3 regions of the Rossellomorea sp. GQ25 genome follow, and region 2 is predicted to be linked to each of the others. Evidence: predicted binding sites of a transcription regulator. Region 2 holds the regulator's gene; each other region holds the start of a gene.
What was found. Region 2 encodes LexA, which represses DNA repair genes until DNA is damaged. Its sites were predicted from a motif close to CGAACATATGTTCG; they were not measured.
Positions count from the first base shown of each region.

Region 1: a site for LexA is predicted at 4,084-4,097, ahead of parE (DNA topoisomerase IV subunit B). Genes of this name have one in related genera too.
Region 3: a site for LexA is predicted at 6,578-6,591, ahead of AC6CIB_RS16085 (WYL domain-containing protein). Genes of this name have one in related genera too.

Region 1 covers NZ_JCAXEQ010000001.1:565,571-573,943, forward strand. Annotated here, with positions in the region: gene parC (DNA topoisomerase IV subunit A) at 1-2,026, opposite strand, end outside; gene parE (DNA topoisomerase IV subunit B) at 2,030-4,000, opposite strand; gene AC6CIB_RS03110 (CoA-binding protein) at 4,299-4,706, opposite strand; gene AC6CIB_RS03115 (ABC transporter substrate-binding protein) at 4,891-5,790, opposite strand; gene AC6CIB_RS03120 (ABC transporter permease) at 5,814-6,470, opposite strand; gene AC6CIB_RS03125 (ABC transporter ATP-binding protein) at 6,467-7,444, opposite strand; gene AC6CIB_RS03130 (purine/pyrimidine permease) at 7,620-8,373, opposite strand, start outside.
Region 2 covers NZ_JCAXEQ010000001.1:884,795-893,167, reverse strand. Annotated here, with positions in the region: gene spoVK (stage V sporulation protein K) at 151-1,104, shown strand; gene AC6CIB_RS04880 (trimeric intracellular cation channel family protein) at 1,184-1,792, opposite strand; gene hflX (GTPase HflX) at 2,009-3,250, shown strand; gene AC6CIB_RS04870 (methionine gamma-lyase family protein) at 3,269-4,546, shown strand; gene AC6CIB_RS04865 (MerR family transcriptional regulator) at 4,686-5,102, shown strand; gene glnA (type I glutamate--ammonia ligase) at 5,140-6,474, shown strand; gene lexA (transcriptional repressor LexA) at 6,602-7,222, opposite strand; gene yneA (cell division suppressor protein YneA) at 7,380-7,706, shown strand; gene AC6CIB_RS04845 (YneB family resolvase-like protein) at 7,718-8,368, shown strand.
Region 3 covers NZ_JCAXEQ010000005.1:81,697-90,069, forward strand. Annotated here, with positions in the region: gene gnd (NADP-dependent phosphogluconate dehydrogenase) at 1-351, opposite strand, end outside; gene AC6CIB_RS16040 (MurR/RpiR family transcriptional regulator) at 516-1,373, shown strand; gene AC6CIB_RS16045 (nucleotide pyrophosphohydrolase) at 1,478-1,768, opposite strand; gene AC6CIB_RS16050 (thiolase family protein) at 1,864-3,018, opposite strand; gene AC6CIB_RS16055 (acyl-CoA dehydrogenase family protein) at 3,033-4,178, opposite strand; gene AC6CIB_RS16060 (3-hydroxyacyl-CoA dehydrogenase) at 4,292-5,059, opposite strand; gene AC6CIB_RS16065 (hypothetical protein) at 5,243-5,368, shown strand; gene AC6CIB_RS16070 (cold-shock protein) at 5,512-5,712, opposite strand; gene AC6CIB_RS16075 (hypothetical protein) at 6,055-6,228, shown strand; tRNA gene AC6CIB_RS16080 (tRNA-Val) at 6,412-6,483, opposite strand; gene AC6CIB_RS16085 (WYL domain-containing protein) at 6,631-6,855, shown strand; gene AC6CIB_RS16090 (TRAP transporter permease) at 6,915-8,373, opposite strand, start outside.

The DNA of each region.
Region 1 (8,373 bases), 320 kb from region 2:
CGATGTTCACATCTTCCTCGGAAAACCAAAGACCATAGCTTAAGTGTGTAGCGATGAAAATGTCATAGGAACCATCGGTTAAGTGTACATCGACCAGCTTATCGTCTCCTTTTAAATTGATCCCTACAAGAGGACGGGAGTAGCGCTGTGCTTTGTACTGGGGAAGTTCGGATCTCTTGATCATTCCATTCTTCGTTACAAATAATACATAATGGGCTGGATCAAATTCTCTAATCGGTATCGCATTTAGAACCTGTTCATCGCGATCAATCGGCACGATGTTCCCCACGTGCTGACCAAGGTCTTTCCAGCGAATATCCGGGAGTTCATGTACAGGGCAATAGATGTAATTTCCTTTGTTTGTAAACACTAAAAGTACATCCGTCGTATTCATCTCATACTGACCAAGGAGCCTGTCTGTTTCTTTCATGGCGAGATCCTGCCCGTTTGAAGCAGAATAGGAACGTAGACTTGTTCGTTTCATGTAACCATCACGGGTAACGGTAACCATGACATCCTCACTGGCAATCATTACTTCCAGGTTGATTTTAATTTCTTCAATCTCATCCTCAATTTTAGTGCGGCGAGCATCAGAGAACTGCTTTTTGATGCCTTTTAATTCTTTTTTAATTACACTGTAAAGCTTGCTTTCACTATCCAGAATAGCAGTTAACTCAGCAATCGTTTTCGCTAATTCCTCTGCTTCTGCCTGTAGTGCGGTAATGTCTGTATTCGTTAAGCGGTATAGCTGTAGGCTGACGATTGCTTCTGACTGTGCTTCAGTAAATTGAAATTGCTGGATTAAATTATCCTTCGCATCACGTTTGTCTTTGGAAGCGCGAATTGTTGCAATCACTTGATCTAAGATTGACAAAGCTTTCATTAAGCCTTCGACAATATGCTGGCGATCCTTCGCTTTATTTAAATCATGTTTGGTACGATTTGTCACTACTTCTTTTTGATGTTGAATATAAGCATCCAATAAATCTCGCAGCCCCATAAGTTTGGGACGTCGGTTATGAATCGCTACCATATTAAAGTTATAGGCGATTTGAAGGTCACTATTCTTGTAGAGATAGTTTAGGACGCCTGTAGCATCTGCATCTTTCTTTAACTCAATGACAATGCGCATTCCATCGCGGTCTGTTTCATCACGAACTTCAGCAATTCCTTCCACTTTGCGATCTACACGGAATTCATCCATTTTCTTGACGAGATTCGCTTTGTTTACTTCATAAGGAATTTCCGTTATGACGATCTGCTGCTTGCTTCCACGAATGTTTTCAATATCAGCTTTTCCACGAACAACCACTTTTCCTTTTCCGGTTTCGTAGGCTTTTTTGATGCCGTCTACCCCTTGAATGATGCCACCGGTTGGAAAATCAGGTCCTTTTAAGACCGTCATTAAATCATCCACCGTGCTTTGAGGCTTTTCCATCCTCATGATTGCTGCATCAATGACTTCATCAAGATGATGGGGTGGAATGTCAGTTGCATATCCTGCTGAAATACCAGTGGATCCGTTGACTAATAAGTTAGGGAAACGTGACGGCAGAACTGTCGGTTCACTTGATGTATCATCAAAGTTTGGAACAAAGTCCACGGTTTTTTTATCGATATCACGCAAGAGCTCCATGGAGATTGCAGATAACCGAGCCTCTGTATAACGCATGGCAGCAGGCGGATCTCCGTCGATGCTTCCGTTATTTCCGTGCATTTCGACTAAATATTTTCGCACTTTCCACGTTTGACTCATACGCACCATAGCATCATAGACAGATGTGTCACCATGGGGATGATAATTACCGATAACATTACCAACGGTTTTTGCTGATTTACGGAACCCTTTTTCCTGGGTGTTACCATCCACGTACATGGCGTAAAGAATACGTCTTTGTACAGGCTTTAACCCGTCACGTGCATCAGGTAATGCACGCTCTTGGATGATGTATTTACTATAACGTCCAAATCGGTCGCCAAGCACCTCTTCCAGAGGTAAGTCTTGATATCTTTCTACAGTTGTCATGTATTACCCCTCCTCTGCGACCGTAATGTTTTCATTTTCCAGAATGCTTCCGTCTTCTTCCAGCCCAAAGGCTACATTGCTTTCAATCCATTTACGGCGCGGCTCTACTTTATCTCCCATAAGAGTCGTCACTCGACGTTCTGCTCGGGCAGCATCATCGATACGGACACGGATCAGTGCCCGGGTTGCAGGATCCATCGTCGTTTCCCACAGCTGATCGGCGTTCATTTCTCCAAGACCTTTATAGCGCTGGATCATATAGCCTTTCCCAACTTTAGAAATGGCTCCTTGAAGCTCTTCATCCGTCCATGCGTATTCAAGCTTCTGTTTCTTTCCTGCACCTTTACTTACTTTATAGAGAGGAGGAAGGGCAATATAAACTTTCCCTGCTTCTAATAATGGTTTCATGTAGCGATAGAAGAAGGTTAACAACAGAACCTGGATATGGGCTCCATCTGTATCGGCATCGGTCATGATGACAATTTTGTCATAATTGATGTCGTCGACGTTGAATTCCGGACCGACTCCCCCACCGATCGCATGTATGATTGTATTGATTTCTTCGTTTTTGAAGATATCCTGAAGCTTGGCTTTTTCCGTATTGATGACTTTCCCTCGAAGTGGAAGAATCGCTTGGAATTTACGGTCACGACCTTGTTTCGCTGAACCTCCCGCAGAATCACCCTCCACCAGATAGAGCTCGTTGCGCTGAGGATTTCTCGATTGAGCAGGTGTTAATTTACCAGATAGAACGGTTTCAGATCGCTTTCGTTTCTTTCCGTTACGCGCATCTTCCCTTGCCTTACGTGCCGCTTCCCGGGCTTGGGCGGCTTTAATGGATTTCTTAATAAGAAGGGAACTTGTATCGGGATTTTCTTCTAAGAAATATAGAAGGTGTTCCGAAACAACTGCATCTACAGCTGAACGTGCTTCACTCGTACCAAGCTTTCCTTTCGTCTGCCCCTCAAATTGAAGGAGATGTTCCGGTATACGCACAGATACGATGCTTGCGAGCCCTTCACGAATGTCGGTCCCTTCAAGATTTTTGTCCCGATCTTTTAGAATCCCAACTTTACGGGCGTACTCATTAAAGACACGAGTCATGGCTGTCTTTGCTCCGGCTTCGTGGGTACCTCCGTCTTTTGTACGAACATTGTTCACGAATGACAGAATGTTTTCAGAGAACCCGTCATTAAATTGAAAGGCAAACTCCACTTCGATGGTATGATTTTCTCCTTCGAAGAAAGCTACGTTATGAAGCACATCTTTTTCTTCGTTTAAGTATTGAACAAAGGCTTGGATCCCGCTCTCAAAGTGAAAGATTTCCTTCTGATCATGACGCTTATCAATGATTTCAATTTTTAATCCTTTAAGAAGGAATGCAGATTCCCTTAGACGCTCACATAGCGTTTCATAATTATAGGTGGTATTACTGAAAATCTCCGGATCAGGTTTGAAATGGATACAAGTTCCGGCTTTTTTCGTTTTTCCGATTTTCTCAAGGGTGGTTTCCGGTTTTCCACCTTTTATGAAACGCTGTTCATACTTCGTTCCATCTCTTTCAATCGTCACAACAAGCCATTCAGATAGGGCGTTTACGACTGAGGCACCTACACCATGCAATCCGCCACTGGTCTTGTACCCGCCTTGTCCGAATTTCCCTCCTGCATGCAGCACAGTCAAGATGACTTCAGGAGTGGGCTTGCCAAGCTTATGCATTCCAGTAGGCATCCCTCGTCCTTTATCCTGGACAGAGATGCTATTATCCTTATGTATCGTAACAATAATCTCATTTCCGAAGCCTGCTAATGCTTCATCCACCGAGTTATCGACAATTTCGTATACTAAATGATGCAATCCTCTTGAATCTGTAGAGCCTATATACATTCCAGGTCTCTTACGAACGGCTTCTAAACCTTCTAATACTTGAATGGCATCATCATTGTAATCCATGGTCTTATTCTGGTTGGCCACGAACATTCCCCTTTCAAAACTTCTCTAACCGTAAATAGTACTTGTACGGTAGTATTGGTTATGTATATGTTAACTATAACACAAGAACGTTTGTTCGTTTACCTATTTTGATCATTACTGAGGTAAACCACTATGCTATATTGTAGCGTTTTATTTGATTTTCGCAAATGTAATTTCCTAGAACAACTCTGATATCGGACTGTTTTCTTTTTGTATGGACCGGATTTTTTAGTAGTGAAAGAAGAAAAGTCCATCCGAAAAAAAACAAGCGGTAAGAGCCGCTTGTTACGAGTGAGAATTATTTGGTTAAAGCATGTTCAACCTTAATACAGCGATCCATAATGACTGTATACCCACGTTCTTTCAAAAAGCGATAAGCCTCTTCATTCATTACACCTTGTTGCGCCCAAAACACGTTAGAATCAATTTCATTAAATTCTTGCGCGATCTGTGGCAAAAATTCTGAGCGGCGAAATACATTGACGATGTCAATCGGTCCTTCAATCTCCTTCAGAGAAGATACCGCTTTAACGCCCAATGCAGCGTCAATAGTTGGATTTACAGGAATAATCTCATAACCTTGATCCTGCATCGCTTTTGAGACCATATAAGATGTTCGTGCAGGATTGTCACTTAATCCAATCACGGCAATGCGTTTTGATTGTTTAAGGATGTTTCCAATTTCTTTTCGGGATGGGTTTTCCATAGATGATTACAACTCCTTCATCGTTCCTTATCCATTCATTCTTTAGCTGTTCCTAAAGTCCTATTCTTCTTTTATACCATATTTCCCTTTAATTTTTCAAAATTTTATAAATATATCTAAACAGAATGAGATGTCAAAAGAACGTGTTGTTATTCCTCTATCCCTTCTGACACTTCTTAACATTTTACTCTTCAATTAATCCCTTGGATAGCAGAAATTCACGCGCTACATCTTTAGGATCTTGTTTATCCATGTCCACCTTGGCATTCATCTCACTCATCTCTTCCTCAGAGATTTGTCCAGCTAATTCATTCAGGACTTCTTTTACTTCAGGATGCTCTTTCAGAACTTCTTGTCGGATGATAGGAGCAGCATCATATGGTGGGAAGAATCCTTTGTCATCCGTAGTCGTTTTCAGATTGTAACGTTGTATTCTTCCATCAGTTGTAAAGGCCGGAATAATATCTACATCTCCGTTCTTCACTGCTTCATACATAATGTTCGGGTCAAAGCTTTCTTTCGCTTTGAATTTGTAACCGTATGCTTCGGCAAATGCATCGTACCCATCACCTTCACGCTCATAGAATTGATGCGGCGCTCCAAAGCTTAAATCTTTCGATAGGGGAACAAGGTCAGAGAATGTTTTGGCATCAAAGTCCTGATCTTGAGTATAAGCAAGGGTATACGTGTTTTCGAATCCCAGTGGCTTTAACCATGTCACATTGAACTTTTCCTCGTATCCTTTACGGACTTGAGATAGAATTTCTTCAGCTGAAGCCCCTTCCTTCGCTTGCTTTTTTAGCACCGCTTCGAGTCCGGTTCCTGTGTACTCGATATATACGTCGATATCGCCTTTTTCAAGAGCAGGTGTCAAAATCGATACTTCTCCTAGTCCTTCTTCCACTTTAACATCCAGGTCTGTTTTCTCTTTGAGAAGTTCAGCCATCATTTGCGTTAAAATAAACTGCTCAGTCCACATCTTACCTGAAACTGTAATAGTGTCTTTCCCCCCTCCATTTCCGCAACCTGCGATGGTGAAGGATAGGACTATTAATAAAATAAATGGTTTTAATTTCTTTTTCATTCTTACTCTCCTTTGAATGTGGTTTATTTCCGTGCTTTTAAACCTTTAGGTGTTGTCATTCTTTCAAGAAGTTTTAATAAAAAGTCGAAAGAAAGTGCAAGTAAGGCAGCAGGAATGGCCCCTGCAAGAACTAAAGAATTATTCCAAGTGGATAGTCCCCGATAAATGAGGTCACCTAGTCCACCCGCTCCTACAAAGGTTGCAAGCGTCGCGACTCCCACCGTTAAGACAGTAGCGGTTCTGATACCCGCCATAATGAACGGCAGGGCGAGAGGAAGCTCCACTTTAAACAGAAGCTGTGAGTTAGTCATCCCCATCCCTCTGCCCGCTTCTATGACTCCCTCATCAACCCCGATGATCCCCGTGTACGTGTTCCTTAAAATCGGTAAAAGTGCATACACGGTCAGGGCAATAATCGCTGTGACACTACCAGTCCCTAATAGAGGGATGAGAAAACCAAATAGAGCTAAGCTGGGGATGGTTTGGAAAATGGCTGTAATTCCGATGAAAAATTCAGCTGTTTGCTTTTTTCGTGATATGTATATACCCAGCGGTAAAGAGATGGCTATCGCTATGAAAATCGATACAAATGATAAGTACAGATGTTCAAATAGTCCGTTTAAGATGGCATCCGAGCGATTTGAAATGGTGTTGATAAACACAAGTGAAAATGCATTCATACCGACCGTGCCTCCTTTTTTCCTTCTGAGGCTACTGCACGAAGAATCCCGCTGGCTGTGACGCTTCCTATCATTTTGCCGCCTTTAGTCACCATGAGATAGGGTTTTCCATTCTCAAGAAGTACTCTTGCCGCTTCCTGGACCGTTGCGTCATAAGGTATTAAAGTATATTCCGCTTCTACATAGAGCATGTAATTTGAGTTGTCTTCCATCATATCGATTACTTGCATCTGAGTTTGTGGAGCGTTCAGGCGGTCCTCCCCGATAAATGCCCGAACGAATTCATTTGCTGGTTGGGACAGGAGCTCTGATGGTGTAGCGATTTGTTCAATTTTTCCATCACGCATTACCGCAATCTCATCAGCGATTTTTAATGCTTCATCAATATCATGTGTGACAAACACAATCGTTTTATGTATCGTATTTTGTATGTTTTTCAATTCATCCTGAAGCTGCTCCCGGCTGATCGGGTCAAGGGCACTGAAGGGTTCATCCATCAGAATGATAGGCGGTTCAGCTGCCAGGGCACGAATGACGCCCACCCGTTGTTGTTGTCCTCCGCTAAGCTCAAGTGGGTATCGTTTACGATACACTTTAGGATCAAGCCCGACAAGATTTAGAAGCTCATCTACACGGCCTTCATATTGTTCCTTCTTCCATCCTTTCAAACGTGGAATCAGGCTGATGTTCTCTTCAATTGTCATGTGTGGAAGCAATCCTATACGCTGTATGACATAGCCGATATTACGCCTGAGCTCCACTTCATCGGTTTCTGAAGTATCTTTACCATTAATCAGAATCGTTCCACTGGAGGGTGGAATTAGCTTATTGATCATTTTCATCGTGGTCGTTTTCCCACATCCGCTTGGCCCGATTAAGGCAACAAGCTTTCCTTTTGGAATCGTCAGGTTGATACCCTTTATGGCTTCTGTACCATCTTCGTAGACTTTCGTGACATTCTTAAATTCAATCATTTTTACACCTGCTTTATGGACTGAGAAATTTTTCTAAACATAGAAGGGATACCCTCATTATACAAAAGGTAAACATGTTGTCCAAGAAATTGCCTTTGTGGCCTTAGTTTATGAATAATGTGGATTCCTCATACAAGAGACTCTTGCCTGTACAAGACAATAAAAAACCAGCAAACTATAGTTTACTGGTTTCAGGGTGTTGTTTGTTTTTTAACAGAATATATTGTTCTACGATGATTCCTGTGATGGTTCCAAGTATCAATCCATTGTTCAATATGGAGGCAACCACTACAGGCATGTCTTTAAAAGCGGATGGGGGCACAAACATGGCTCCTACCCCTACAATGAGAGAGATGCCGGCGACAAAATGGATTCTTTCGACGTTCTCTTCTTTTCTGTACTCTCCGAGAGCAAGCCCGACCATTTTGATGAAGATGACCGTGGTAACGGCATAGCCAACTGGAGCTGGAAGACTTGCGAATAGATTCATCACTTTTGGGATCAGACTGATGATCATAATGATCGCACTTCCAAGGATAAAGGGAATAATGGAGTACATCGCTGTAGCGGCAACAAACCCGGCAGACCCGGAAATGGGTACAGATCCAATGGCTGAGAATACTCCACCGAACAACTGATTTAATCCCGAAGCAAAGCCGCTCTTCGTAAATCTTTCATATGTGGGCTGTCCCTTTGCCTTCATAACCTCTTCCATCACTCGAATGGAAGCAATCATATTGGTCGTTAACAAGAATGTAATGAAAATGGATGTCACAATGACACCCGTATCAAATACAGGTGCTCCAAAGACTAACACATCCGGTAATGAAAACCAGCTGTCAGAAACAGTCGCGCTTTTACCCAATCCCATGAGTATGAAGACTAGCCAGCCCGAGAGGAGGGCAAGAATAATGGAGTATTGTTGAATC
Region 2 (8,373 bases):
AACACTCCGTATTTCTTTTTATTTCTCGGGAAAGCGCAGGAATAGACAGAATTCTTCTAATTACTCGAGAAAACCAGGTGAAATATAGGCGTTTGTCACCCTAAAATCTTCAGGAGCGTATACTGTCTTAAGAATGGTGAGGTGAATCCATTGGATCAACCAATGAGAATGAAAAATAATGGTCAAATCAGCATTGTATTGAATTCTCAAAAACGGAGTTCAGTAAAAGATACGTTGAGGCATGATTCCGTTCCTCAGTCGCTCCCTCAAGAGCATGTCGCATTAAAAGAAATAGAAGAAGAACTCGGATCTCTAGTCGGAATGGAAGAAATGAAGAAAATGGTGAAAGAAATCTATGCTTGGATATATGTTAATAAGAAACGGGAAACAATGGGGTTGAAAGCGGGAAAACAAGCCCTTCATATGATGTTCAAAGGAAATCCCGGTACAGGAAAGACTTCCGTAGCAAGGATTATCGGAAAACTGTTCTTGAAAATGAATGTACTTTCTAAAGGACATTTAATTGAAGCAGAGAGAGCTGATTTGGTTGGTGAATATATTGGTCACACAGCTCAGAAAACAAGAGACCTTGTCAAAAAAGCCTTAGGAGGAATTTTGTTTATCGATGAAGCGTATTCACTAGGCAGAGGAGGAGAGAAGGATTTCGGAAAAGAAGCCATTGATACACTTGTCAAACATATGGAAGATAAGCAGCATGAATTCATCTTGATCCTGGCAGGATACTCGAGGGAAATGGATCACTTTCTTACATTGAATCCCGGCCTCCAATCACGATTTCCTCTCGTATTTCACTTTCCTGATTATTCAGTTGATCAGCTGATGGAAATCGGCAGAAGGATGTTAGAAGAAAAGGAATATTTATTAAGTCATGATGCAGAAAGAAAGATTCGGGAACATCTTCACTCAGCAAAAAACACATTATCTCCTATGGCATTTTCAAATGGCAGGTATGTACGAAATGTATTAGAGAAGTCAATTCGTGCTCAGGCCATGCGGCTGCTAATGGAAAATTGCTATGATCGACATGATTTATTAACAATCCGCAGTAATGATTTAGTGTTTAACAAAGGGTCATCTGAATGACTATACTTAGTAATTAGTAAACATTTAGTAAAATTAAAATCTATGAAAAAATGCATTCATAAGTGATTGCATTTTTTCATTATCCATGTGCTCGTAAGCTCCTATTCGGTAACCTCCATTTATATAAATAGGATAGAACACGTAATGCTGTTGTAATCACGAATAAAGAGTAGAGTTCAACGGCTGAATGGACAATTCCGAGCCCGATTGCTGCCCCACACAGGACTGCCCACACAGCATAAATTTCTGAACGAAGCACCAATGGTTTACGACCGGCAAGGAGATCACGAATAATTCCACCCCCGCTCCCTGTCAGCACAGCGGCTACAATAATAGCACTTATTGGATGATTCATTTCAGAAGCATACAGTGCCCCTTGGATAGCAAAAGCTGAAAGACCTATGGCATCAAAGAAATTTCCCCATTTTCTCCAGTGTTTAAGGAGATTATTAGGGAAAAGAAAGACAGCTGTTATGGAAAGGAGGGCAATCTGAAACAACATGCCTTGCTCCCATAGAGCGGAAACAGGGACGCCAATCAGTAAATTCCGAATAGCTCCTCCACCGAATGCTGTGACAATTCCTAATATATAAACACCGAGGATATCGTATTCCTCTTCCATGGCAATAATAGCTCCTGAAATAGCAAAAGCAATGGTACCTATAATACTCAATACTTCCCACGTCATACGCATTCCTCCTAACCCTATTACAATATGCTACATGCCATTATGTAGATTCTTGAATGAGTGTGATTTCGTTAATTCAAACATACTGATTTTAACACGTTTGCACTTAATTGCAACCATTTTCACTGCTTTTCACATAGAGTTTACGAGTCGGATTTGTTATGATGAAGATGATAATGAAATGTACAGAAAGAGGGATGTTTATTGAAGAATGAAATGAAGGAAAAAGTCATTCTGGTTGGGTGTCAACTCGAAGAAGATGACTTGCGTTTTCAATATAGTTTAGCGGAGCTTGAAGAGCTGACTCAAACGGCTCAAGGTCAAGTTGTGGCTGCTCTCACTCAAAAAAGGGACCGCGTTCATCCTGGTACATATATCGGGAAAGGAAAAGTAGAAGAGTTGGTCCTGTTGGAAGAACAATTTGAACCGGATATCATCATATTTAATGATGAACTTTCTCCGAGTCAAATACGAAACTTATCCAAAGATTTACATGCAAGGGTGATCGATCGAACTCAACTGATCCTGGATATCTTCGCACAACGCGCCCGTTCAAGAGAAGGAAAATTACAAGTAGAGCTTGCACAACTTCAATACTTACTTCCAAGATTAATCGGGCAGGGAGCATCTCTCTCCAGATTGGGGGGAGGGATTGGAACAAGAGGACCTGGTGAGACAAAACTCGAAAGTGATCGTCGTCACATTCATGGCAGAATTGATGATATAAAGAAACAATTACAAACCATAGTCGAGCATAGAGAAAGGTATCGTGAACGAAGAAAGCGTAACAAAGCCTTTCAAATTGCGATGGTAGGTTATACAAACGCCGGGAAATCGACTTTGTTTAATCGAATTTCATTAGCAGATTCTTATGAAGAGAATCAACTCTTCGCAACATTGGACCCGATGACAAGAAAAATGCCTTTGCCCAGTGGTTACTCAACATTACTTACGGATACTGTCGGATTTATTCAGGATCTCCCTACTACATTAGTAGCGGCATTTCGTTCTACCCTGGAAGAGGTGAAGGAAGCGGATCTGCTTCTCCATGTAGTGGATAGTTCAAATCCTGATCACAGTCAGCATGAAAAGACTGTTCAGTCATTATTGGAAGACTTAGGCATGAACGGACTTCCTCAGTTAACGGTATATAACAAGCGTGATGTGGTGGACCCTGACTTTGTTCCGGGTAGTGAATGGGATCGTATCATGATCAGTGCCTTGAACGAAGAGGATCGAGGTCAGCTTTTATTAAAAATAGAAGAAATCGTGAAAAAATATATGACATCTTATCATGTGTTCATCCCAGCTAGTGAAGGGAAGCTCCTTTCACAATTAAAAAATGATACGATCCTAAGAAAATTAGAATTTATAGAAGAAAGCCAGGTTTACGAATTGACGGGCTATCACTTAGAAGATCATCCAATCGCAGGCAGTATCAAGAAATTTCAAAGGTAGAAGGGAAACAAAAACCTCATGTTTGAACAATTAGTGCACGGAAACACTCTAAAACCATTGGTAACAAAAGTTGAAGCAAGCATTAAAGATATACACAACCAAATTGAAGAACGAGCTGAAAATAACCAGTTCAATGTGCTTAGATCTTTTCAAAAGCACCGTGTAAGCGATTCTCATTTCATACCTTCAACTGGATATGGGTATGACGATGCAGGAAGAGACACATTAGAAAGTATTTATGCCGATGTATTCGGAGGAGAAGCAGGACTAGTGCGACCTCAGATTATTTCAGGTACTCATGCGATCTCCATCGCCTTATTCGGTGTACTTAGACCTGGGGACGAACTAGTGTACATAACGGGAAAGCCATATGATACGCTAGAAGAAATTGTTGGGATTCGCGGGGAAGGAACCGGTTCACTGAAAGACTTTCAAATTGGCTATCAAAGTGTAGATTTACTTGAGTCTGGAAAGGTCGATTTTGAAGGGGTGGCAAGGACGATTTCTTCCAAAACAAAAATGGTGGGGATTCAGCGGTCGAAAGGATATGCCAACCGACCTTCCTTTACTATAGAAGAAATCAAAGAAATGATTGATTTTGTAAAAGAGATCAACCCTGAAATGGTCGTCTTTGTAGACAACTGCTACGGAGAATTTGTAGAAGAGAGTGAGCCTTGTCACGTCGGAGCAGACTTAATGGCCGGCTCCCTTATTAAAAATCCTGGGGGAGGCCTTGCTAAAACCGGGGGTTATATCGTAGGAAAGAAAGAATACGTAGATGCATGTTCATATCGAATGACCTCCCCTGGAATAGGGGCAGAGGCGGGTGCATCTCTTTATAGCTTGCAAGAAATGTATCAAGGCTTCTTTTTGGCACCCCATGTGGTGGCACAATCATTAAAGGGTGCTGTCTTCACATCGGCTCTCTTAACGGAACTTGGCATGAATACAAATCCAAGTCCTCATGCAAAGCGAACAGATTTAATCCAGTCTGTTCAGTTCGATGACAGAGATAAGATGGTCGCATTTTGTCAGGCAATCCAGTTTGCATCACCTGTAAATTCTCATTTTACTCCATATCCAAACTATATGCCTGGTTATGAGGATGATGTCATTATGGCGGCAGGAACATTCATTCAAGGTTCAAGCATTGAATTATCTGCAGATGGACCGATAAGACCACCTTATGTGGGATACGTTCAGGGGGGATTAACTTACGCGCACGTGAAAATTGCCGTTTGCTCAGCAGTTGATAATTTGATTGAAAAAGGTTTAATCACTGTGATAAAAGGATAATAAAATTGTAATTGGATAGTCTAGAATCGACTATCCTTTCCTTTTGAATTCTTATGTAAGAAATTCTAACATATGATTGACAGAACTCCTCACATTACATATAATAAGGTCAAGAAGGAAAACAAAAGGAGGAATCAAGATGAGCGGAAGTGAAATTCGTCGAACGATGGCATTATTCCCAATCAGTATTGTCATGCAGCTCACGGACCTAACAGCTCGTCAGATTCGATACTATGAAGAGCACCAACTGATCAGCCCTGCACGTACTGAGGGGAATCGTAGGCTCTTTTCCTTGAATGACATTGATAAGTTATTGGAAGTAAAGGATCTGTTAGATCAAGGCATCAACATGGCAGGGATTAAGAAGATATTTGCTGTATCCAGTCATAATGAAAGTAAGGTAGTATCTGACGTAAGTAATGAAAAGGAAGAAAAAGCACGACAAGATTTATCCGATGACGAGCTGCGTAAATTACTTCGAAATGAAATGATGCATTCTGGTCGATTTACTAAAGCATCTTTGCGTCAAGGTGACATGTCTCGCTTTTTTCATTAAATAAAACCTTTAATAAACTTGAGGAGGAAATACGTAAATGGCAAAGTATACTCGAGAAGATGTTTTAAGATTAGCGAACGAAGAAGGTGTCAAGTTCATCCGACTGCAATTCACTGACATTCTGGGGACGATTAAGAACGTAGAAATCCCTCTAAGTCAACTTGAGAAGGCATTAGATAACAAGATGATGTTTGACGGATCTTCAATTGAAGGATTTGTTCGTATTGAAGAATCAGATATGTACCTATTCCCTGATTTAGATACTTGGTTAGTATTCCCATGGACAGCTGAAAAAGGAAAAGTAGCCCGACTAATCTGTGATATCTACAATCCAGATGGCACTCCATTCGAAGGAGATCCGCGTAACAACTTAAAGCGCATCTTAAGCCAAATGGAAGAGCTAGGGTTTACTGACTTCAATCTTGGACCTGAGCCAGAATTCTTCCTCTTTAAATTAGACGTAAATGGTGAGCCGACATTAGAATTAAATGATAACGGTGGCTATTTCGATTTAGCTCCTACAGATTTAGGTGAGAACTGCCGTCGTGATATCGCATTAGAACTAGAAGAAATGGGCTTTGAAATCGAAGCATCTCACCACGAAGTGGCTCCTGGTCAACATGAGATCGACTTTAAATATGCAAGTGCATTAAGAGCATGTGATGATATCCAAACATTTAAACTAGTGGTTAAAACGATTGCACGTAAGCATGGATTACACGCAACATTCATGCCGAAGCCTCTATTTGGTGTAAATGGATCAGGAATGCACTGTAACATGTCCCTATTCAAAAATGGGGAAAACTCTTTCTTCGATGAAAAGGGAGATTTGCAATTAAGCGATACAGCTCGTCAATTCCTTGCTGGCATCATTAAACATGCAACTGACTTTACAGCGATCACGAACCCGACTGTAAACTCATACAAGCGTTTAGTACCTGGATATGAAGCACCTTGTTATGTTGCATGGTCTGCTCGTAACCGCAGCCCATTAATCCGTATCCCTGCTTCTCGTGGATTAAGCACACGTGTTGAAGTCCGAAGTGTTGATCCGGCGGCTAACCCATACCTGGCGATGGCTGTATTACTGGCAGCTGGATTAGATGGAATCAAAAGTAACCTTCCAGCTCCTAAGCCAATCGACCGTAATATTTATGTTATGGACAAAAAAGAGCGTGAAGAAGCGGGAATCGTAGATCTTCCAGCAACATTACACGCTGCATTAGAAAATCTTAAAACAAATGAAGTAATTGTAAAATCTCTTGGAGAACACATTTTCGAACATTTCGTAGAAGCGAAAGAGATCGAATGGGATATGTTCCGTACACAAGTACACCCATGGGAGCGCGAGCAATACATTCAAATGTATTAATCCTTAATAATTGCTATTAATTAAAAGCAGTGAGTGGTAGCGTTTTCGCTACCACTCACTGCTTTTTTAGAGACTTAAAAAGTATAGATTAAATTAAGCCGCTATTATGCATAGCGGCTTAAACGTATTAATGTACTTGGCGATAAACTCCGACAACTTTTCCTAAAATGGATACATTACGTAAAATGATCGGATCCATTGTTGAGTTCTCTGGCTGTAATCGTACATAATCTTTTTCTTTAAAAAAACGTTTTACAGTTGCTTCATCTTCCTCTGTCATCGCTACAACGATGTCTCCATTATTCGCTGTTTGCTGCTGACGCACGATGACAAAATCCCCATCTAAAATCCCGGCTTCTATCATACTATCACCCATGATTTCCAGCATAAAGACCTGTTCATCTGAAGGTGCCATACGCTCTGGCAAGGGGAAGAATTCTTCTACATTCTCTACGGCTGTAATAGGTTGACCGGCTGTCACCTTACCGATTAATGGAACATTCACAACTCGTTGGCGTGGAATCGTATCCTCTTCAAGATTTAAGATTTCGATGGCTCTTGGTTTAGTGGGATCTCTACGAATAAGTCCTTTACTCTCTAACCTGGCCAGATGTCCGTGTACGGTGGAACTAGAAGCAAGACCAACGGCTTCACCAATTTCCCGTACGGAAGGTGGATACCCTTTTTCTCTTACTGCAATTTTAATATATTCTAGTATGTCTTGCTGTCTTTTAGACAATTTTGTCATGTTCACGCACCTCTATTATAGATCTTATGTTCCCATTATAGCATGTCTTTCCAGTCGATACAAACATAAGTTCGAATTTTTGTTGACACCAAACGAATGTTCGTATTACAATGAGTGTAACGAAAAACAGAACAAACATTCGCATGGAGGTTTATTTATGTTAACACATATTTGGAATCGTTTCTCTTACATTATTATTTTATTTGTCTTAGCACTTTTATCAGCAGTGTATTTTCTCATAGTCACGGCAAGTCAACCATCTTACCAAAGCATCACTGTTCGGGATGGAGACACTCTTTGGACTATTGCCAAACAGTATAATGAAGAATATTCTATGACAGTGGAAGAATTTATCGCCTGGGTAGGAGAGGAAAACAATCTTACATCATTCTCCATTAAACCCGGTGAATCACTTGTTTTACCTATAGAAAAACCAACATTATCTACACATTCAGATTATGAAGTGGTAATGAACGAAGAATAGAGGGATAGAAGATGGAGGCAGTAATTTACTGCAGAGTCAGTACAAAGAAAGACACACAGGAAACATCCTTGGAACGCCAAGAAGAGGAATTAGTGAAATTGGCACAAGACCACCAATACGAAGTGGCTGCTATTATAAAAGATCAAGCAAGCGGTTTTGAATTAGATCGTCCTGGTGTTCTTGAACTTCTTGATTTGATTAAAGATGAGTCGATTGCGGCTGTTCTCATCCAGGATGAAACAAGAATTGGCAGAGGGAATGCCAAAATTGCTCTTATTCACTGTTTATTAAAAGAAGAAGTCAAGATTATCAGTCAAACTCATAGTGGGGAGCTTCACTTATCTGAATCTGATTCTATGGTGATTAATATCGTAAGCATGGTTGAGGAATATCAAAGAAAACTCCATAATTTGAAAATCAGACGAGGGATGAAAAGGGCAGTGGAAAATGGTTTTCAACCTCATAAAAATCTAAAAAATAAGGGGAATATAGATGGAAGAGAGCGGATCGAAGTACCGGTTGAGGAAATTGTCCGGTTAAGGAAGAACGAATTGACTTTTGCTGAAATTGCAGCCACATTAAGAGGCTTCGGGTATGATGTCTCCAAAGCTACGGTACATAGGCGTTTTAAAGAATATATGAATTCAGTGGAAAATGCGTAACTCTT
Region 3 (8,373 bases), on a different contig from region 2:
TTCACCAAGTTCCTTATTGCGGCGAATTGTATCTTCAAAGTATGTGTTTCCTCCATCAATCAGAATATCTCCCTGATCTAAATGAGGAAGCAATGATTCAATCGCTTTATCGGTAATATTACCGGCTGGAACCATAATCAATATTTTTCGTGGTGTTTCTAATGACCGCACGAACTCTATTACATCGTGAGTACCGATCATTTTCTTCTCTGGATGTTCTTCAAGAACTTCTCTTACTTTTTCATCAGACACATCATAGATGGAAACGGAATAGCCTCTGCTTTCGAAATTTAAGGCCAGACTCTTCCCCATCACTCCGACACCAGCAACTCCTATTTGTTGTTTTTTCATATATTGATCATTCCTTTCACTTCGAGTAATTATATTTTCACCGTATATATTATAATACGAAATATTTTTCCGTGGTGGATTTTTATGAAATAATATTTTTTTATTTCGTGAAGTAGGTTAAAATTATTTTCATGAAGATTTCGCTTAGAGGAGGTTTACCCTGCATGAAAGAAGAAAAGATACAGCATTGTTTACCTCGTATCCGTTCCCATTACTCTCAATTCAGTGAAAAAGAAAAGATGATTGCAGATTTTATTATTGCTAATCCTGAAAAAATTATCCACTCCACCATCAGTGGTGTAGCAGAAGAACTGAACGTTGCAGATGCTACAGTCTTCCGATTCTGTAAACGATTGGGCTTTAAAGGCTATCAGGCCATGAAGATTTCTCTTGCATCCAACCTGGTGACCCCTATCGAAGATATTCATGAAACAATCAATGGAGGGGACTCTGAGGGCGTTATCGCCCAAAAAGTGTTCAGGTCCAATATCAGAACATTAGAGGATTCTTTAAGTATGCTAAACGAAGAAATGTTTACGAAAGCTATTCAAGGGATGATAAGTGCCAGAAGAATAGAATTTTACGGTACGGGTGGATCGGGGTTTGTTGCCATGGATGCTCATCATAAGTTCCTCAGAACCGGCATTACCACTACGGCGTACAACGATCCCCATATGCAGCTGATCTCCGCTTCCCAATTGACCGATGCAGATGTGATCGTCTTTATCTCTCATTCAGGATCGAACAAAGATCTATTGGAAGTGTTAGACGTTGCGAAGAAAAATCGGGTAAAGACCATTGCCATTACTCACTTTGCCAAATCCCCTCTAAGCAACGGGGTCGACATTCCTCTTTTTACGGTATCTCAAGAAACCGAATATCGGTCTGAAGCACTTGCTTCAAGAATCAGTCAGCTAAGTATTGTGGATGCCCTCTATGTCAACACCATGATGAAGAGAAAAGATCTATCCAAGGCTTCCCTGCAAAAAATGCGTGACGCGATTTCCATTAAGAAAATTTAGTCATTATTTGTAGGGTAAAGGACGTCAGGCATTTATATTCAGGATTTCCTGATGATTATCAGCAAGTAAAGGGACGGACCTTTTCAAAGGTCCGTCCCTAATCATTACTTCGGATACTTCAATGTATTCTTTTCCAACTTCTTATACACTTCTTCTTCTAAGTCGATATCCATTTTATCAGCCAGCTGGACTAAATAAATCAGGACATCAGCCATTTCTTCTTTAATATTTTGACTTGTCGTTCCCACTGCTTCCCTGCTTGTTTTCCATTGGAAATTTTCCAGGAGTTCATTTGCCTCTAATGAAATGGAAATGGCGAGATCCTTTTCATTATGATTGGCATCCCAATTTCGTTCATCCCTGAATTCAATAACTTTTTCATACAGTTGTTTCATCTTTTCTCTCCCATTTTCCTATGATCATTTACCACTTCTTTACTATAACACGGGTGGCAAAAGGATTGTGACAGGAATGACCAACTTTATTCCACTTAAGCTTCCAGTCTTTCAATGATTGTTGCATTTGCCATCCCATGGCCTTCGCACATCGTTTGAAGGCCGTATCTTCCTCCAGAACGCTCCAGCTCATGCATCATGCTTACCATGATGCGTGCCCCACTGGCGCCTAATGGATGCCCCAGGGCAATTGCCCCCCCGTTTGGATTCAGTTTGGAATGGTCGGCTCCTATTTCTTTTAACCAGGCAAGGGCAACAGGTGCGAATGCTTCATTCACTTCGAAAACATCAATATCTGACAATGATAATCCTGCTTTCTCCAGGACTTTCTTCGTTGCCGGTATAGGTCCGGTTAACATGAGGGTAGGATCAGATCCGACCACCACGCGGGTATGAACCTTAAATCTTGCCTTCAACCCTAATTCTTCAGCCTTCTCCCGCGTCATTAACAGAAGTGCGGCAGCCCCATCGCTAATTTGGCTTGCATTCCCTGCATGAATGATACCATCTTCTTTAAATGCAGGTTTTAAATTTGAAAGCACATCCAGTGACGTTTCCTTTCTTGGTCCTTCGTCTTTAGAAAACGGAAATACAGTACCGTTCGGGACGTTAACCTTCACCTCATAAATTTCCCGGTCGAAATAACCAGCCTCTTGAGCCTTTAACGCCTTTTGATGACTGGAATATGCGAACTGATCAAGATCTTCACGACTGAATCCGTACTTTTCAGCAATCCGTTCTGCAGATAAACCCTGGTGGATGATCTCGTGTTGGCCTCTAAGCTTTTCACTAAAGGGAGCCCCTTGATAGTTTGAACCGATTGGAGTTCTTGACATATTCTCGACCCCGCCAGCGATTACGATATCCATGTCGCCGGAAAGAATCGCTTGTGATGCAAAGTGGACAGCCTGCTGGCTCGAGCCGCATTGTCGGTCGATTGTCGTACCAGGTACTTCGATTGGAAAACCGGCAATCAATGCAGCCACCCTGGCAATATCACCTGCCTGCTCACCTGATTGAGTAACACAGCCTAATATGACATCATCGATAAGCCCAGGGTCAATCCCTGCTCTTTCTACTAACCCTTTCAGCACTTCCCCTGCTAAATCATCGGGCCTCATATCTTTCAAAGAACCCTTCCGTCTCCCAACCGCAGATCGTATTCCTTCAATGATAACAACCTCTCTCATCCTGCTCTTCCTTTCTATAATCCAAGATTCTTCGCTATGATCACTTTCATGATCTCATTTGTCCCTGCATATATACTTGCAACAGGAATATCCCTGTATCTTCTCGCAATTTGATACTCTTCCATGTAGCCGTATCCACCATGCAGCTGCATGCATTCAGTGGCGATTTGCCTTGCCATTTCAGTCAATTTATACTTGGCCATGGAAACCTTCGTCACGACATCTTTCCCATCCATATGTTCGGCGATCAAACCATCGAGGAATACCCTGCCCATCTCAATATCCGTCGCCATTTCCGCTATCTTAAATTGTGTATTCTGGAATTTACCAATCGCCCTTCCAAATGCTTCACGGCTCTTCACATAATCCATCGTGAGAGAAAACATTTCTTCTGAAGCAGTCTGAGCAGCTATCGCCACGATAAGACGTTCTTGCTGGAGCTTTTTCATCAGATATTGAAATCCTTTGCCCTCTTCCCCAATCAAATTATCTTTCGGCACCTTGCAATCTTCAAAGATCAGCTCGGCTGTATCCTGACAGTGTAAACCAACTTTGTCAAGCTTCCTTCCCCTGGAGAATCCGGGTGCATCCCTTTCGATGGCCAACAAACTGATCCCCATGTGAGGCGGACTGATGGTCGTATCTGTTTTACAGGCAACAATCACTAAATCACCTTGAATCCCATTTGTGATGAAGGTCTTTTGACCATTCACAATATAGTGGTCCCCCTCAAGCTTAGCCGTCGTTTTAATCCCGGCTAAATCTGATCCTGCACCAGGTTCCGTCATAGCAATGGCCGTAATCATTTTTCCACTCGTGCATGCGGGGAGCCACTTCTTTTTTTGTTCCTCACTTCCATATTCAGATATATAAGGGACTACAATGTCATTGTGCAATCCTATCCCGATCAGACCAGAGCCTACCCGTTCTAATTCTTCATTGATAATCACGGAATATCCCCAATCCACCCCGCTTCCACCGTACACTTCGTCAATGTCTGGACAAAGAAATCCCTGCTCCCCCATCTTCGTCCAAAAGGCCCTTGGAACCATCCTGTTTTTCTCCCATTCATCATAAAAAGGATAAGCCTCTTTTTGTAAAAATTTCCGAAGTGCCTGCCTGAATATGCTATGATCCTCCGTTAAATAATGATGTTTCATACGTACTCGCCCTCATTTCAAAGTGATGCATTCTATAAAGCGCTTTCATTTTTGGGATAATGAATGAACACGCACTCATTTAATAAGCAAACATTTCCATCAGTTTCAACCACTTACTTAGGCTGCATTCTAATCGCACCGTCTAATCGGATCGTTTCACCGTTCAGCATTGGATTTTCGAGTATACTTTTCACTAATTGAGCATATTCAGATGGGTGACCGAGCCTTGGTGGAAATGGCACCATTTTTCCAAGCGAATTTCTTGCTTCATCAGGAAGTGTGTCAAACATCGGGGTATGAAATAACCCCGGAGCAATGGTCATGACTCTTATACCATCCCTTGCAAGCTCCCTGGCAACCGGAAGAGTCATCCCGACCACTCCACCTTTAGATGCACTATAAGCAGCCTGACCGATCTGCCCATCAAATGCAGCAACAGAAGCTGTATTGACGATGACCCCTCTTTCTCCGTGGTCATTTGTTGTATTACCCATCATCTTTTCTGCAGCCAAGCGTATCACATTGAACGTACCAATTAAGTTAATCTCAATTACCTTGGAAAATCGATCAAGAGAGTGAATTCCGTTTCTTCCTATCACTTTCCCTGGTGGAGCAATCCCTGCACAGTTCACTACTGTATTAAAACCGCCAAAAGCCTGTATCGACCCCTCCAAGGCTTCTAACACCTGATCTTCCTTTGTCACGTCTGTTTTATAAAAGCCAATGGATTCTCCATACTCCTCTATCAAGGCTGCTGCTCTCTCTTCATTGAGATCCAGTATATATGCCTTACCACCTTCCTCAATAATCCTTCTTACTGTAGCTTCACCCAGCCCGGATGCACCACCTGTCACTAAGGCGACTATTTCTTTCATTTCCACGATAAATCCCTCCACTCATGTAAAGCATATATTTTAATTTTAGCGTTGTATGGAGAAAAAAGATATAATGTTTTTAAAATTCTGTCTACTCACAACACCCTTCCCTTACTTACCAAGGATAACGAAGCATCACTTGTCTAGAATAAGAATGTAATAACCATTTACAAACAGGAGGAAACAATGATGACTAATAAAAATGATAATCGTGAACGAAAAAATAAATACCCAAACAACAAAAAAAGCGATACTGAATTCTCGAAAGAACTCAATATTCGCAGTGAAGTGACGAAGAAAGATTTAGGAAAATGAATAATATAAGCGACCGGTTTAATTCGGGCATACTGGAATGTCGTGCATAGATTTTTTAATTTTAATTTGTCCCGGGTTACTTAAATATCCCCATAAAAAAACAGACTCACGAATGAGTCTGTTTTTGGAGTTGTAAAGTTTGATTATGCTTTACGTACGTTAGCTGCTTGTGGTCCACGAGCACCTTGTTCAACGTCGAAAGATACTTCTTGACCTTCGTCAAGAGATTTGAAACCTTCACCTTGGATCGCTGAGAAGTGTACGAATACGTCGTCTCCACCTTCTACTTCGATGAATCCGAAACCTTTTTCTGCGTTAAACCATTTTACTTTACCATTTTCCATGTTTGTTGCCTCCTAAAGTGCGTTACACACAAAGTATTACTATTCTTGCGATATCAGGTGAAAACCAAATCTTGTTCTTCCCTCGTATACCGGACAAAAATAATTCTTCTATAGAATAACAGTAATGAAATAAATAAGCAAGTTCTTCAAGGAGAAGTTTTGAAAGTCAGACCTCTGACACAACCTTTCTCCCCATCAAATAGTCTCTTGATATGAGTAATGATTACTACCTTCATGCCCGTTAAAGCGCTACCATTATATTTATCCAAATTTATCACTAATGGGACTCTAAAATGAAGGGTAAACTGTGGTATAATGAGAGAATATGAAAGGGAGTGCCCAATGAAATCCACAAAAAATCGGTTTAGTAATGGCGCAATGGTTACGATAAAGGAAACTGGCGAAACAGTGACAATATTGAAATGGCAATACGTTAAAAATATGAAGCGATTCTCATATATTGTAAAAGAACATCCTGGCACGTTTTATTTTGAGGAAGAATTAGAAGTCAACTAAAAAGAAGTGATCATATCTTAATATGATTTGGCAAGGACTCTTACGTGAATTCCAACAGAGTCCTTTTTACTTTTAATGGCATACAGCGCTGGTCGTTTAACACTGATCCTTTATAAAGGTTGATTTACATATAAAAGAAGAAAGCCTGCATCTTTAAAATAAGATGCAGGCTTTCTTTATGTATGACCTGTGAGGGATTCGAACCCACGACCCCTTCCCTGTCAAGGAAGTGCTCTCCCACTGAGCTAACAAGTCGCTATGGAAGGTATATATTAAATTATAGTCATGATGAGAAAAATGTCAATCATTTTTTGTTCTATACATTTTTCTTCTGGGTATTCAGTATGAAAGAACATTCGTTCGCATATACTATGAGTACACTTCCAGGAGAGGAGCTCACAAATGAATACGGTATTACAGCGCTCATTCATGGACCAAAGCCCCATTGAAATCATCTATATGACTCCTGAGTCCATTTGTACGAAAAGAAAAATCATAGTAAAAAAATTAGATGGGGATATTATTCTGGCCTATTGCTTTTTACGACAAGAATTCCGCAGATTCAGACTGCATGATATTTTGGCCGCTTATCCTCTTATTCCTTATAAGAAACGAACTATATCCTAGTTGGAAACTAAAAGACGTGAGGCTGACCCTAATAAAGGGTCAGCCTCACATTTGTTTGTTTATGCTGTTGCTTTTTTTGGTGTTTTGTCTTCTCTTTTAATGAAGAATTGTAACGCAAGCATGACACCAAATAACACTAAACCAATGATGTCTGTGCTCCCCTCTGGATAGATCAGCATTAAACCGGCTGCTACACAAAGGAAACGTTCAATCACATATACTCTTCTGTACCAATACCCAATCATCCCAGCCCCTATGGCCATCATTCCGGTTATTGCCGTAAAGACAACCCATAATAATCTCGGGATTGTTGTATCAATCATCAGCAACTCAGGAGACAGGACGAACATATACGGAATAATAAAGGCAGCAATCGCTAATTTAGCAGAATTGACCCCGGTCCGTATCGGCTCCCCCCCTGACACCCCGGCGGCGGCAAATGCTGCAAGAGCCACTGGTGGTGTGATATCTGCAATGATACCAAAGTAAAAGACAAATAAGTGAGCTGCTAACTCAGGTGCACCTAACAGGATAATCGCAGGTGCCGCGATTGTGGACGTGATTACGTAGTTGGCCGTTGTCGGTGATCCCATACCTAATACAATAGATGCAATCATCGTAAACACCAGGGTCAGGATTAATTTACCTTCTGATGAATTTGTTAGATCAGCAGCAAGGTCAACTAAACCATTCGCAAGTGTCAGCCCTAATCCCGTTTTTGTCACTACACCGACAATCATCCCTGCAGCCGCAGTTGCTACAGCTACGGAAAGTGCAGTACGTGCACCGTCTACGAGTGCGTCGACTGCATCTTTAAAGCCAATCCTTGTCTCTTTTCGAATCGCGCTAATCACAATCGTAGCAACAATTGACCAAAGTGCTGCTCGCATAACACTCATACCGCTGACTAATAAAATAATGACTGTAAGAATCGGCATTAATAAGTAAATTTTCTTTAAAACTTCTTTACGATTCGGCATTTCATCGTCTGAAAGACCGCGAAGTCCGATTCGCTTCGCTTCAAAATGAGTCATAATCCAAATTCCTGTAAAATACAAAAGAGCTGGAATGGTGGCAGCCTTTGCGATATCCCAGTAAGAGATTCCACCGATGAATTCAACCATTAAGAATGCTGCAGCTCCCATGATTGGCGGCATTAACTGACCACCCGTTGAAGCTGCTGCCTCTACTCCACCTGCAAACTCTTTACGATAGCCAAGCTTTTTCATCATTGGAATCGTAAAGGAACCAGATGTTACAACGTTTGCAACGGAACTTCCGCTGATCGTTCCTTGCAGGGCACTCGAGAAGATTGCAACCTTAGCAGGACCACCAGTGCGTTTACCGGCAATGGCCACAGCTAAATCATTGAAATATTGCCCTACGCCTGTTTTAACGAGGAAGGCCCCGAATAATAGGAATAGGAAGATGAAGGTTGCTGAAACATAGAGTGGCGTTCCAAGAATCCCTTCACTTGTAAAGAACATCGTCTTAACGATATCGTCCCAGTCATATCCC